DNA from 2 places in the Ligilactobacillus salivarius genome. Region 2 is predicted to be linked to the other one. Evidence: a T-box and tRNA genes for the amino acid it is inferred to sense, from the RefSeq annotation. Region 2 holds a T-box; the other holds one or more tRNA genes.
The links. A T-box is a leader RNA that pairs with one kind of tRNA and senses whether it is charged. The one in region 2 lies ahead of PTA89_RS05475 (valine--tRNA ligase), so its partner is inferred to be a tRNA-Val.
Positions count from the first base shown of each region.

Region 1 (7,723 bases), 570 kb from region 2:
TGAATCAGACTCTTTTAACTTAGCTACATTTGATTCCATAGCTCTAAATTGATTTCTACGATGGATAACAATAGTATCTTTTGCAATAGTATTTAATTCTAAGGCCCAATCTATAGCAGAATCACCACCACCAGCAATAGCAATAGTTTTGTTCTCAAATATTGATGGATCGCTGACAGTATAAAATAATTTATCGTTTTCTAGTGCTTCAGCATTCGCTATTCTAAGACGACGTGGTTCGAATGAACCAATTCCGGTAGAAATAATAACAGATTTACTATAACTGATTCTATTATTAGTAATTATTTTAAATTGGTTTTTCTCAGTTTTTTGAATATTTAAAACAGGACTATTAACATATACGTCAACATTAAATTGCTGTAATTGTGTATTTAAATTTCTAATTAAGTCTTTACCGGAAATGGAACTAAATCCAGGAATATCGTAGATTGTCTTTTCTGAAAACAAAGCTTGAGGTTGTCCTCCAAGTTGTCCTAAACTTTCAAGTAATTGGATTTTGGCTGAACGCATTCCTGCATAAGTAGCGGCAAACATACCAATAGGGCCACCACCAATAATAGAAATATCATATAAGTTATCTTCAGGCATAAATTACCCTCCTAAAAAATTACTAAGGATACAATAGCATAAATAAAAAATAAAATAAAATGGTAAAAGAACTGATAGTCAGTTATTATAGAATATAGAAATAAATGGGAGGTTAATATATGCGTTATCGTATAGGAATGATAATTGAAGGCAGAATAACTGGTATTCAACCATATGGAGCTTTTGTCAGTTTAGATAATCGTACTCAAGGATTGATACACATTTCTGAATGTCACCATGGATATGTAGATAACATTCGAAATTTTTTGAAAGTTGGGCAAATGGTAAGAGTCATGATAATAGATATCGATGAGTATACTGGGAAGATAAGTTTATCAATAAGATGTTTAGAAAAAGCTTTTGATTTTTCTAGAGAAAAAAGACGCCCAGGATTTAATCATCGAAAATATTGGACTAATAAGCATGTTCAAGAAGGGTTCAAGCCTATTTCTAAGAGAATGTCTAAGTGGATAAACGAGGCATTAGAAGATATTGAAAAAAATAAAAAAAACTATTGACGAGATATTAAAATCAAGGTATGATGTATATCGTTGTCTGTTACGAAAGACGACATCAAAAATAATTTTTAAATTGTTGTTGACATCAATTGATGTTGATGATATGATATAAAAGTTGTCGCAAGATGAAAGTTATGAATATGATTTGAATTTTTATTCAAAAAAAGTTCTTGACAAATATTCATCAAGTGATAAAATATAAAAGTCGCATCAAGCGATTTGGATATATGATCTTTGAAAACTAAACAAAGTTTCGATGAAACAAATGTGCAGGGCTTCTATAAAGAAGCAAAAACATTTGCGAAGTCAATTCGCTAGTAAAAATAATGAGTCACAAACTTTAAAATGAGAGTTTGATCCTGGCTCAGGACGAACGCTGGCGGCGTGCCTAATACATGCAAGTCGAACGAAACTTTCTTACACCGAATGCTTGCATTCATCGTAAGAAGTTGAGTGGCGGACGGGTGAGTAACACGTGGGTAACCTGCCTAAAAGAAGGGGATAACACTTGGAAACAGGTGCTAATACCGTATATCTCTAAGGATCGCATGATCCTTAGATGAAAGATGGTTCTGCTATCGCTTTTAGATGGACCCGCGGCGTATTAACTAGTTGGTGGGGTAACGGCCTACCAAGGTGATGATACGTAGCCGAACTGAGAGGTTGATCGGCCACATTGGGACTGAGACACGGCCCAAACTCCTACGGGAGGCAGCAGTAGGGAATCTTCCACAATGGACGCAAGTCTGATGGAGCAACGCCGCGTGAGTGAAGAAGGTCTTCGGATCGTAAAACTCTGTTGTTAGAGAAGAACACGAGTGAGAGTAACTGTTCATTCGATGACGGTATCTAACCAGCAAGTCACGGCTAACTACGTGCCAGCAGCCGCGGTAATACGTAGGTGGCAAGCGTTGTCCGGATTTATTGGGCGTAAAGGGAACGCAGGCGGTCTTTTAAGTCTGATGTGAAAGCCTTCGGCTTAACCGGAGTAGTGCATTGGAAACTGGAAGACTTGAGTGCAGAAGAGGAGAGTGGAACTCCATGTGTAGCGGTGAAATGCGTAGATATATGGAAGAACACCAGTGGCGAAAGCGGCTCTCTGGTCTGTAACTGACGCTGAGGTTCGAAAGCGTGGGTAGCAAACAGGATTAGATACCCTGGTAGTCCACGCCGTAAACGATGAATGCTAGGTGTTGGAGGGTTTCCGCCCTTCAGTGCCGCAGCTAACGCAATAAGCATTCCGCCTGGGGAGTACGACCGCAAGGTTGAAACTCAAAGGAATTGACGGGGGCCCGCACAAGCGGTGGAGCATGTGGTTTAATTCGAAGCAACGCGAAGAACCTTACCAGGTCTTGACATCCTTTGACCACCTAAGAGATTAGGCTTTCCCTTCGGGGACAAAGTGACAGGTGGTGCATGGCTGTCGTCAGCTCGTGTCGTGAGATGTTGGGTTAAGTCCCGCAACGAGCGCAACCCTTGTTGTCAGTTGCCAGCATTAAGTTGGGCACTCTGGCGAGACTGCCGGTGACAAACCGGAGGAAGGTGGGGACGACGTCAAGTCATCATGCCCCTTATGACCTGGGCTACACACGTGCTACAATGGACGGTACAACGAGTCGCAAGACCGCGAGGTTTAGCTAATCTCTTAAAGCCGTTCTCAGTTCGGATTGTAGGCTGCAACTCGCCTACATGAAGTCGGAATCGCTAGTAATCGCGAATCAGCATGTCGCGGTGAATACGTTCCCGGGCCTTGTACACACCGCCCGTCACACCATGAGAGTTTGTAACACCCAAAGCCGGTGGGGTAACCGCAAGGAGCCAGCCGTCTAAGGTGGGACAGATGATTGGGGTGAAGTCGTAACAAGGTAGCCGTAGGAGAACCTGCGGCTGGATCACCTCCTTTCTAAGGAATAATTACGGAACCTGTACATTTATCGAATACTTTGTTTAGTTTTGAGAGGTCATATCTCTCAAGATTTTGTTCTTTGAAAACTAGATATTGATTTATTTCTTAAAAATAAACCGAGAACACCGCGTTTTAAAGAGTTTAAAACAAGAATTATAGTTCTTAATCGCTAAACTCATAACCTATTATCGTTAGATAATATTAGGTTAAGTTATTAAGGGCGTATGGTGGATGCCTTGGCACTAGGAGCCGATGAAGGACGTGACTAACTGCGATATGCTTCGGGGAGTTGTAAGTAAACTATGATCCGGAGATTTCCGAATGGGGAAACCTAACAGGTTTTACCGCCTGTTATCACTAAGTGAATTCATAGCTTAGTTGAAGGTAGACGTGGGGAACTGAAACATCTAAGTACCCACAGGAAGAGAAAGAAATTCGATTCCCTCAGTAGCGGCGAGCGAACCGGGAAGAGCCCAAACTAAGAAGCTTGCTTCTTAGGGTTGTAGGACTGAACATTTGAGTTACCAAGAAACGAAGTAGTTGAATAATCTGGGAAGATTAGCCAAAGAGAGTGATAGCCTCGTAAACGAAACTTCGTTTCCTCAGTTCAGGATCCTGAGTACGGCGGAACACGTGAAACTCCGTCGGAATCCGGGAGGACCATCTCCCAAGGCTAAATACTACCTAGTGACCGATAGTGAACCAGTACCGTGAGGGAAAGGTGAAAAGCACCCCGGGAGGGGAGTGAAATAGTTCCTGAAACCATATGCCTACAAGTAGTCAGAGCTCGTTAATGAGTGATGGCGTGCCTTTTGTAGAATGAACCGGCGAGTTACGTTAGCGTGCGAGGTTAAGGAGGAAAGTCCGGAGCCGTAGCGAAAGCGAGTCTGAATAGGGCGAGATAGTACGTTGACGTAGACCCGAAACCAGGTGACCTACCCATGTCCAGGTTGAAGGTGCGGTAAAACGCACTGGAGGACCGAACCCGTGTATGTTGAAAAATGCTGGGATGAGGTGTGGGTAGAGGTGAAATTCCAAACGAACTTGGAGATAGCTGGTTCTCTCCGAAATAGCTTTAGGGCTAGCCTCGGAGTTAAGAATCGTGGAGGTAGAGCACTGTTTGGACTAGGGGCCCGTCTTGGGTTACTGAATTCAGATAAACTCCGAATGCCACAGATTTATATCCGGGAGTCAGACTGCGAGTGATAAGATCCGTAGTCGAAAGGGAAACAGCCCAGACCACCGATTAAGGTCCCAAAATATGTGTTAAGTGGAAAAGGATGTGGAATTGCATAGACAACTAGGATGTTGGCTTAGAAGCAGCCACCATTTAAAGAGTGCGTAATAGCTCACTAGTCGAGTGATCCTGCGCCGAAAATGTAACGGGGCTAAACACATTACCGAAATCGTGGATGTACCTTAGGGTACATGGTAGGAGAGCGTTCTAAGGACGGCGAAGCTAGACCGTAAGGACTGGTGGAGTGCTTAGAAGTGAGAATGCCGGTATGAGTAGCGAAAGATCAGTGAGAATCTGGTCCACCGTATGACTAAGGTTTCCTGGGGAAGGCTCGTCCTCCCAGGGTTAGTCGGGACCTAAGCCGAGGCCGAGAGGCGTAGGCGATGGATAACAGGTTGAAATTCCTGTACTGGTTAAACTTGTTTGAACAATGGAGGGACGCAGGAGGCTATCGATGCGTACTATTGGATATGTACGTTCAAGCAATAAGTCTGTAGATGAGTCAAATGCTTATCTACTTAAGGATAAGTTGTGATGAGGAGCGAAATTTAGTAGCGAAGTGAGAGACGTCACACTGTCAAGAAAAGCTTCTAGTTAGAGTTTAATCACCCGTACCGCAAACCGACACAGGTAGTCGAGGCGAGTAGCCTAAGGTGAGCGAGAGAACTCTCGTTAAGGAACTCGGCAAAATGACCCCGTAACTTCGGGAGAAGGGGTGCTGAGCGCAAGCTCAGCCGCAGTGAATAGGCCCAGGCGACTGTTTATCAAAAACACAGGTTTCTGCAAAATCGTAAGATGAAGTATAGGGGCTGACGCCTGCCCGGTGCTGGAAGGTTAAGAGGATGGGTTAGCGTAAGCGAAGCTCAGAATTGAAGCCCCAGTAAACGGCGGCCGTAACTATAACGGTCCTAAGGTAGCGAAATTCCTTGTCGGGTAAGTTCCGACCCGCACGAAAGGCGTAACGATCTGGGCACTGTCTCAACGAGAGACTCGGTGAAATTATAATACCCGTGAAGATGCGGGTTACCCGCGACAGGACGGAAAGACCCCATGGAGCTTTACTGTAGCTTGATATTGGGTGTTTGTACAACTTGTACAGGATAGGTAGGAGCCGTAGAAGTCGGAACGCTAGTTTCGATGGAGGCATTGGTGGGATACTACCCTCGTTGTATGAACACTCTAACCCTCGCCGGCAATCACGGTGGGAGACAGTGTCAGGTGGGCAGTTTGACTGGGGCGGTCGCCTCCTAAAAGGTAACGGAGGCGCCCAAAGGTTCCTTCAGAATGGTTGGAAATCATTCGCAGAGTGTAAAGGCATAAAGGAGCTTGACTGCGAGACCTACAAGTCGAGCAGGGACGAAAGTCGGGCTTAGTGATCCGGTGGTTCCGTATGGAAGGGCCATCGCTCAACGGATAAAAGCTACCCTGGGGATAACAGGCTTATCTCCCCCAAGAGTTCACATCGACGGGGAGGTTTGGCACCTCGATGTCGGCTCATCGCATCCTGGGGCTGTAGTCGGTCCCAAGGGTTGGGCTGTTCGCCCATTAAAGCGGTACGCGAGCTGGGTTCAGAACGTCGTGAGACAGTTCGGTCCCTATCCGTCGCGGGCGTAGGAAATTTGAGAGGATCTGTCCTTAGTACGAGAGGACCGGGATGGACATACCGCTGGTGTACCAGTTGTTCCGCCAGGAGCATCGCTGGGTAGCTAAGTATGGATGAGATAAACGCTGAAAGCATCTAAGTGCGAAACTCACCTCGAGATAAGATTTCCCATTACGTAAGTAAGTAAGATCCCTGAAAGATGATCAGGTAGATAGGATGGAAGTGGAAGTGCTGCGAGGCATGGAGCGGACCATTACTAATCGATCGAGGACTTAACCAAGTAGAGAAAACGTGAGTTTTCGGTGAAAGAGATAAATGATATCTAGTTTTGAGAGAATAAAATCTCAAGTAAATAGTGCGGTGATGATGGCACGAAGGATACACCTGTTCCCATTCCGAACACAGAAGTTAAGCTTCGTAACGCCGAGAGTAGTTAGAGGAACGCCTCTTGCGAGGGTAGGAAGTCGCCGTGCGATATGGAGGATTAGCTCAGCTGGGAGAGCATCTGCCTTACAAGCAGGGGGTCACAGGTTCGAACCCTGTATCCTCCATATGAGTCGTTAGCTCAGTCGGTAGAGCATCTGACTTTTAATCAGAGGGTCGACAGTTCGAGCCTGTCACGACTCATTCAAGAAAAAAAGTTCTTGACTTTATAATTTAATTTAGTTACAATAACTAAGTACTGTTATTGATGCCGACTTAGCTCAGCTGGCAGAGCATCTGTCTTGTAAACAGGGGGTCGGAGGTTCGAATCCTCTAGTCGGCATAATGCGGAAGTAGTTCAGTGGTAGAACACCACCTTGCCATGGTGGGGGTCGCGGGTTCGAATCCCGTCTTCCGCTTTTCAATAATACGCCGGGGTGGCGGAACTGGCAGACGCACAGGACTTAAAATCCTGCGGTGAGTGATCACCGTACCGGTTCGATTCCGGTCCTCGGCATTATTGATGCACCCATAGCGCAACTGGATAGAGTGTCTGACTACGAATCAGAAGGTTGCAGGTTCGACTCCTGCTGGGTGCATATTAGCGGGAAGTAGCTCAGTTTGGTAGAGCACCTGGTTTGGGACCAGGGGGTCGCAGGTTCGAATCCTGTCTTCCCGATAAATGAATAATTCATTTAGTGATCGCGGTGTAGCTCAGCTGGCTAGAGCGTCCGGTTCATACCCGGGAGGTCGAGGGTTCGATCCCCCCCGCCGCGATATTCATACAGCACTTGGACCTTTAGCTCAGTTGGTTAGAGCAGACGGCTCATAACCGTCCGGTCGTAGGTTCGAGTCCTACAAGGTCCATTGTGATTTCTTGTTAAAAATTGCAAGTATGATTTATTATGGAGGATTACCCAAGTCTGGCTGAAGGGAACGGTCTTGAAAACCGTCAGGTGGGTCAAACCACGCAAGAGTTCGAATCTCTTATCCTCCTTTTTTAATATCGCGGGATGGAGCAGTCTGGTAGCTCGTCGGGCTCATAACCCGAAGGTCGTAGGTTCAAATCCTGCTCCCGCAATTATGGTCCTATGGTGTAGGGGTTATCACGCCTGCCTGTCACGCAGGAGATCGCCGGTTCAAATCCGGCTAGGACCGTTACATGATGGCTCGGTAGCTCAGTCGGTAGAGCAAAGGATTGAAGCTCCTTGTGTCGGCAGTTCGATTCTGTCCCGCGCCATTTAATATTAATATCCTATGCGGGTGTAGTTTAGTGGTAAAACCACAGCCTTCCAAGCTGTTGTCGCGAGTTCGATTCTCGTCACCCGCTTTTATTATGGGCCTATAGCTCAGCTGGTTAGAGCGCACGCCTGATAAGCGTGAGGTCGATGGTTCGAGTCCATTTAGGCCCATCTGGAGAAATACTC
Region 1 covers NZ_CP117983.1:523,131-530,853, forward strand. Annotated here, with positions in the region: gene PTA89_RS02420 (NAD(P)/FAD-dependent oxidoreductase) at 1-609, opposite strand, end outside; gene PTA89_RS02425 (CvfD/Ygs/GSP13 family RNA-binding post-transcriptional regulator) at 729-1,127, shown strand; rRNA gene PTA89_RS02430 (16S ribosomal RNA) at 1,469-3,030, shown strand; rRNA gene PTA89_RS02435 (23S ribosomal RNA) at 3,238-6,153, shown strand; rRNA gene rrf (5S ribosomal RNA) at 6,230-6,346, shown strand; tRNA gene PTA89_RS02445 (tRNA-Val) at 6,352-6,424, shown strand; tRNA gene PTA89_RS02450 (tRNA-Lys) at 6,428-6,500, shown strand; tRNA gene PTA89_RS02455 (tRNA-Thr) at 6,567-6,639, shown strand; tRNA gene PTA89_RS02460 (tRNA-Gly) at 6,644-6,715, shown strand; tRNA gene PTA89_RS02465 (tRNA-Leu) at 6,728-6,813, shown strand; tRNA gene PTA89_RS02470 (tRNA-Arg) at 6,822-6,895, shown strand; tRNA gene PTA89_RS02475 (tRNA-Pro) at 6,902-6,975, shown strand; tRNA gene PTA89_RS02480 (tRNA-Met) at 7,000-7,073, shown strand; tRNA gene PTA89_RS02485 (tRNA-Ile) at 7,090-7,163, shown strand; tRNA gene PTA89_RS02490 (tRNA-Ser) at 7,204-7,293, shown strand; tRNA gene PTA89_RS02495 (tRNA-Met) at 7,304-7,377, shown strand; tRNA gene PTA89_RS02500 (tRNA-Asp) at 7,382-7,454, shown strand; tRNA gene PTA89_RS02505 (tRNA-Phe) at 7,464-7,536, shown strand; tRNA gene PTA89_RS02510 (tRNA-Gly) at 7,556-7,626, shown strand; tRNA gene PTA89_RS02515 (tRNA-Ile) at 7,635-7,708, shown strand; tRNA gene PTA89_RS02520 (tRNA-Ser) at 7,712-7,723, shown strand, end outside.
Region 1: it encodes a tRNA-Val, which carries the amino acid that the T-box ahead of PTA89_RS05475 (valine--tRNA ligase) is inferred to sense. The anticodon was not compared.

Region 2 (7,723 bases):
CTGCAGAAGATTTGAAAGCAGCTATCAGAAAGGATACAATTCTTGTTTCAATTATGGCTGTGAATAATGAAGTAGGAGCTATTCAACCATTGAAAGAAATTGCAGCAGTACTGGAAGATTTTCCTAAAATACATTTCCATGTTGATGCAGTTCAAGGTGTAGGTAAAGGTATTCAAGAATTATTAGAGCAAGATAGAGTAGACTTCTTAACATTCTCTGGACATAAATTCCATGCACCTCGTGGCATTGGATTCATGTATAAAAAACGTGGTCGTATGATTGCACCATTGATGTCTGGTGGAGGTCAAGAAAAAGCTTTACGAAGTGGTACAGAGAATCTTCCTGCAATTGCAAGTATGGCTAAAGCTTTAAGATTGACTTTAGAAAATGAAGAAAAGAAAGTAGCACAACAAAAAGCTATTAAAGAAAAAATCTATAATCATATTTCTAAAAGATCTAAAGTAACAGTATTTTCTAAATTAAACGATGAATTTGCTCCACATATTTTATGTTTTGCAATCAGTGGAGTTCGTGGAGAAACTATTGTTCATGCTTTTGAAAATTATGATATCTATATTTCAACAACTAGTGCTTGCTCATCTAAAAAGGGAATAACATCTGGGACATTGACTGCAATGAAGATTCCGGATAATATTGCTACATCCGCTGTACGTATAAGTCTAGATGAAAAAAATACTTTAGCAGAAGCTGACAAATTTATTGAAATTTTTGATGTTCTATATGAAAAATTCAAAAAAATTAATTCTTAATTGAAAGGATAAGAAAATGCAATATACAGAAATAATGGTTCGTTACGGCGAACTATCTACTAAAGGTAAAAATAGAAAAAACTTCATTGATCGTTTAGGATTTAATGTGCGTGAAAGTTTGCATAGTTTTGAAAATTTGGTAATCAAGGCACATCGTGATCGTATGCATATCCAATTACATGGAGAAGATTACGAAGCTGTTATGAAACGTTTAAAGCAAGTTTTTGGGATCCAAAATTTCTCACCATCTATTAAAGTTGAACGTGATATAGAGAAAGTCAAGGCTACTGCGGTAGAAATGGTGAAAGAAAAATTCAAAGAAGGAATGACATTTAAAATCAATACTCGTCGTTCTGACCATAACTATCAATACGATACAAATGAGATGAATGATATTCTAGGTAGTCATATTTTACGTGAAGTTCCAGGTATTAAAGTGAAGATGAAAAATCCTGATATGACTTTACGTTGTGAAGTTCGTGCGGATGGTATTTATCTTTCACATGAAAAGATTGACGGTGCTGGTGGTTTGCCTGTTGGAACTGCTGGTAAAGCAATGTTGATGCTTTCTGGTGGAATTGATTCACCAGTAGCTGGATATTTAGCAATGAAGCGTGGAGTGGATATTGAAATGGTTCATTTCTTCAGTCCTCCATATACAAGTGAACAAGCTTTGAATAAAGCTAAAGACTTAACTGCTAAATTGACACCATATGTTGGTAAGATAAGATTTATTCAAGTTCCATTTACTGAAATTCAAGAAACAGTTAAGGAAAAAGTGCCATCAGGATATTTAATGACAATTCAAAGAAGATTCATGTTGCGCTTAACAGAAGCAATTGCTCAAAGAAGAAAGGGATTAGCTATCTTTAATGGTGAAGCTTTAGGACAAGTAGCATCTCAAACACTTGAAAGTATGGCTGCCATTAACGATGTAACTACTATGCCAATTTTACGTCCAGTAGTTTCAATGGATAAAAATGAAATTATTAAAATAGCTCAAGATATTGATACTTTTGATTTGTCAATTATGCCATTTGAAGATTGCTGTACAATTTTTGCACCACCAGCTCCAAAAACTAAGCCACGTATTGATAAGGCACGTTACTATGAAGAACGTTTAGACGTAGATGCTTTAGTTCAACGAGCACTTGATGGCATTGAGATTACAGAAATTAAGATTGGTGATACTTTCTTAAACCAAGAAAAGAAAGTTTTTGCTGAATTACTATAAAAAGTATCTTGACGTATTACCTAGCAAAAGATAGAATATATCCATATAAGCAATGAACAAGAGGATTAAAAGAAGCTTGGATTAGAGAGAAATCGTCTGGTGAAAGATTTTCGATAGCTATTTTAATTGTAGCTTGTGAGCTGTTATCTTGAATAAAGTAGGGATAACCGGATTTCGATTCGTTAACAAGGATTTAAGTGGAGTTAAAAACTCAATTTAGGTGGTACCACGGCATTGTCGTCCTATTAAGTAGGATGGCAATGCCTTTTTCTTTGCTTAAAATTATGTAGAAAGGAATAATTATTATGACAAAAGAAGTAGAAATGTCAACTAAATACGATCCAAGTCAAGTAGAACCTGGCAGATATAAAGAATGGATCGAAAAAGGTTTATTTAAACCTAATGAAGATAAAGAAGCAAAACCATATTCAATCGTTATTCCACCACCAAATGTAACTGGTAAATTACATTTAGGTCATGCATGGGATACAACATTGCAAGATATGATAATTCGTCAAAAGAGAATGCAAGGCTTTGATACTTTATGGTTACCAGGGATGGACCATGCTGGTATTGCAACTCAAGCTAAGGTAGAGGCCAGATTAGCTGAAGATGGAATTTCTCGGTATGACTTAGGACGTGAAAAATTCGTAGAAAAAGTTTGGGAATGGAAAGGCGAATATGCTGACATCATTCATCAACAATGGGCTAAGTTAGGTTTGTCTTTAGATTACGATAGAGAAAGATTTACTTTAGATGATGGATTATCTAAAGCTGTAAGAAAAGTCTTCGTTACTTTGTACAAAAAAGGATTAATCTATCGTGGTGAATATATTATTAACTGGGATCCTAAAGCTCGTACTGCTTTATCAGATATTGAAGTTATTCATAAAGATGATAAAGGTGCATTTTACCATGTTAAATATCCATTTGCTGACGATACGACATTTAATGGCAAGAACTATATTGAAATTGCTACAACTCGTCCTGAAACTATGATGGGTGACGTAGCAGTTGCCGTAAATCCTGATGATGAACGTTATAAGGATATTGTAGGTAAGACTTTAGTTCTACCATTACAAGGTAGACATATTCCAATTATTGCTGACCAATATGTTGATCCTGAATTTGGTACAGGTATGGTTAAGATTACACCAGCTCATGACCCTAATGACTTTGAAGTAGGTAATAGACATAATTTGGAACGCATCAATACAATGAATGAAGATGCTACAATGAATGCTAATGCTGGTAAATATGAAGGTTTAGACAGATTTGAAGCACGTAAGGCAATCGTGGCTGATCTTGAAGAGCAAGGCTACATGTTGAAGATTGAACCAATCGTACATAGTGTAGGACATTCTGAAAGAACAGGGGTACAAGTTGAATCACGTCTTTCAACACAATGGTTTGTAAAGATGAAACCTTTAGCAGAAGCAGCTTTAAAGAATCAAGAAACTGATGATAGAGTAGACTTTGTGCCACCTCGCTTTGAACATACATTTACACAATGGATGGAAAATGTTCATGATTGGGTTATTTCTCGTCAATTATGGTGGGGACACCAAATCCCAGCATGGTACCATAAAGAAACTGGTGAAATTTATGTAGGTGAAGAAGCACCTGAAGATATCGAAAATTGGGAACAAGATTCAGATGTATTGGATACATGGTTCTCTAGTGCATTATGGCCATTCTCAACAATGGGTTGGCCAGATACTGAAAGTCCTGATTTCAAGCGTTATTTCCCAACTAATACATTGGTTACAGGTTATGATATTATTTTCTTCTGGGTATCCAGAATGATTTTCCAAAGTGTTGAATTTACAAAACGTCGTCCATTTAAGAATGTTCTAATTCATGGTTTAATTCGTGATGAACAAGGACGCAAGATGAGTAAATCACTTGGAAATGGTATTGATCCAATGGATGTAATTGATAAGTATGGGGCAGATGCATTGAGATGGTTCTTATCTAATGGTTCTGCACCTGGCCAAGATGTGCGTTTCTCATATACAAAGATGGATGCTGCTTGGAACTTTATCAATAAGATTTGGAATGCAAGTCGTTTTGTTATCATGAACTTAGATAGCGATGTTGAATTAAGTTTACCAGAAGCATCTGAATGGCAATTAGCTGATAAGTGGATTTTGAGTCGTCTTAATGACACAGTTCGCGATGTAACTCGTTTATTCGATAGTTTTGAATTTGGTGAAGCTGGTCGCGCTCTATATAACTTCATTTGGAATGATTTCTGTGACTGGTACATTGAAATGGCTAAGGAAAATCTTACAGGTGAAGATGAAAAACTTAAGAAGAATACACAACGTATCCTACGTTATGTATTAGATCAAATTCTACGCTTAATGCATCCAATTATGCCATTTGTTACAGAAAAGATTTGGTTATCTATGCCACATGATGGTGCATCCTTGGTTGTTGCTGAATATCCTGTTGAACATGCTGAATTTGATAATCAAGTAGCAGAAAAAGACATGGATAATTTGATTGAGTTAATTAAAGCAGTACGTAACAGTCGTTCTGAAGTTAATGCTCCAATGTCTTCAGCAATTGATATTTTAATTAAGACAAAAGATGATGATACAAGAAAAGTGTTTGAAAACAATGTTGATTATATCAATCGTTTCTGTCATCCAAAACGTTTAGAAATAGCTGCAGATATTGAGGCACCTAAGTTAGCTATGACATCTGTTATCACAGGAGCAGAAGTTTACTTACCATTAGCTGATTTAATTGATTTAAATGAAGAAATTTCACGTTTACAAAAAGAAGCTAAGAAATTAGAAAGTGAAGTTACACGTGGTGAAAAGAAACTAGGTAATGAAAAATTTGTTGCCAATGCACCAGAAGCCGTTGTTGCTAAGGAAAAAGAAAAATTAGCTAATTATAAGCAACAACTTGCTGCAACTGAAAGTCGAATTGAAGAGTTAAAAGCTGAAATTTAAAACTGAAAGATATATTGTCCGATATATGGATAATATATCTTTTTTTATCTGTTATAATGGATGATGGTTAATACTATTAGAGAGAGGCAGAGAAATGTTCGTAAATAATTATAATGATGCCTTGGCATTTATTCATGGAAGAACTAAGTTTAAAAAGATCCCAACTTTAGATAGAATGAGGGATTTCATGAAGAGATTGGGAAATCCACATGAAAAAGTAAAAGCTATTCATGTAACAGGTACAAACGGTAAAGGATCGACAACAGCGTATTTGAGAGACTTAATAGCAGAACAAGGATATAATGTAGGAACATTTACATCACCATTTATCGAGAAGTTTAATGAGAGAATATCTGTAAATGGGAAAATGATTAGTGATGAAGAAATTGTTCGTTTGGTTAATATAATTGGACCAGTAGTGAAAGAAATGGATTCAGATTGGCGTGATCGTGAAGGTGGACCAACAGAATTCGAAATTGTAACAGCGATGATGTTTGTTTATTTTGCTGAAGGACATGTTGACTATGCTGTAATTGAAGTAGGAATTGGTGGATTATTTGATTCTACTAATGTTATTACTCCGCTTATGTCAGTTATTACGACTGTTGCAATGGATCATGCTCATATTTTAGGCGATACAATTGCTAAAATTGCAACACATAAAGCGGGTATAATCAAGTATAAAAAGCCAATCTTGATTGGTAAACTTCCAGATGAAGCAATAAAAGTAGTTAAACAAGTAGCTAAAGAAAAAGAAGCACCATTATTAATAATGGATAAAGATTTTTCCAGTAAAGTAAAGTTAGAACAAGGTTGGGGAGAAAAGTTTGATTTTTCAGACAGTAGAGGAGAAATAAGTAATATACATATCTCTATGGAAGGATTTCATCAAATAGAAAATGCAACTTTAGCTATTGAAACATTTATTCAATTTGCTGAACTTGAAGGAATTAATTATTCTAATAAAGATATAAAAAATGCAATTCAAAAAACACAATGGCTTGGAAGATTTGAACTTTTAAATAAAGAACCATTAGTGGTGATTGACGGTGCTCATAATACGGCAGCGATGAAAAGAATTTCCCAACTTTTGAAAAAAGAATTTGCGGATAGAGAAGTTTATGTTATTCTAGCTATTTTAGCTGATAAACAACCTAATGAAATGTTAGATGAGTTGTTAAAATTGCCAAATGTACATGTAACTGTAACTCGCTTTGAAGGACCACGAAAAGTAACAAAGTTGGCAGATTTTAAATTACATGATAATGTAAAGTATGTGGAACATTGGCAAGAAGCAATAGGTGAAGTCATATCTAATATGTCACTAGATGATATGTTATTGATAACTGGCTCTCTATATTTTATTTCTGAAGTTAGAAATAACTTTGAAGGATAAACATATAAAAACTCTTCTTTACGTACTTTAATAGTGAGAGGAGAGATTTTTATATGACACTAACTAATAATTATTCAGAAAAATATATAACAGACAAAATTATTCGCTTTGGAGCTGAGACACTAACTAATAAAGAGTTATTGCAATTTATATTAACTACTAAAGTTTCACAAATATCTGCTAAGAATGTGATTAAGGATTTTTTTGATGAGCACCAAAGATTAAATGAACTACAATTTTTTAGTGATGAGGGACTAAAAAATTTGTGTAAGGATGATGAAAAAGTCGCTATAATTAGAGCACTAAGAGAATTTTCAGAACGCTATAAGGAAAAAGAAGGATTAGTTTTGGGGCAAATCTTTTCAAGTTGTATGTTTGGAAATTATATGATAGATAAAATTGGTGATAGTAAGCAGGAATTGTTGGTATGTGTATGCTTAGATACTAAGAATCAAGTATTGAGCGAAAAAGTGATTTTTAAAGGTACATTAAATTCGGCTACGGTACATCCAAGAGAAATTTTTAAATATGCATTAAATTTTAGTTGTGCCAGAATTTTAGTAGCACATAATCATCCAAGCGGGAATGTCGAACCCTCAGAAAATGATATTCAATTAACTAAAAGATTAATTAATGCAGGAAAGATGATTGGAATTGAACTAATTGATCATGTAATTGTAGGTTCTGAAGTGTATTTAAGCTTAGCAGAAGAAAAAATAGTCGAATTTTAAGGTGGGTAACAATATGATTTTAGGAACAGTACATAAATTTAATAGAGAAAAGGGCTTTGGTTTTATAACTCCAGATGATAGCAAAGATGACGTTTTTGTTCATTTTTCAGCAATTCAAACTGAAGGATTTAAAACTTTACAAGAAGGTCAACGTGTAGGTTTTGTAACGATTGAAGGAAAACGAGGACCACAAGCCGCTAATGTAGAACTTATTTCAGATTAACTTTATAAAAAAATTAATAATTTATAAAGTTTATGGATATACTTTAAAGAGTAAAAAAAATCGTGTATCCTATATGTTGAACTTAATTTAAACTAAACGATAATTGTTAAATATGATATAATACTCTTATCGTTATATTACCCTGTTCAGGGATTATGGAAGGGAAGAAAAATGGTGTTCGGAATCGGAACGAAAAACATAGGAATTGATTTAGGAACAGCAAATACAATTGTGTATGAAGAAGGTAAGGGTATTGTTTTACGTGAACCTTCTGTCGTAGCTAAAAACATAAAAACAGGAGAGGTCGTTTCCGTTGGTTCAGAAGCCAGAGATATGATTGGTCGTACTCCTGAAAGTATTGTAGCTATTAGACCAATGAAAGATGGTGTTATTGCTGATTACG
Region 2 covers NZ_CP117983.1:1,088,143-1,095,865, reverse strand. Annotated here, with positions in the region: gene PTA89_RS05485 (cysteine desulfurase family protein) at 1-770, shown strand, start outside; gene thiI (tRNA uracil 4-sulfurtransferase ThiI) at 787-2,004, shown strand; T-box leader at 2,048-2,252, shown strand; gene PTA89_RS05475 (valine--tRNA ligase) at 2,310-4,970, shown strand; gene PTA89_RS05470 (bifunctional folylpolyglutamate synthase/dihydrofolate synthase) at 5,065-6,366, shown strand; gene radC (RadC family protein) at 6,420-7,097, shown strand; gene PTA89_RS05460 (cold-shock protein) at 7,111-7,320, shown strand; gene PTA89_RS05455 (rod shape-determining protein) at 7,495-7,723, shown strand, end outside.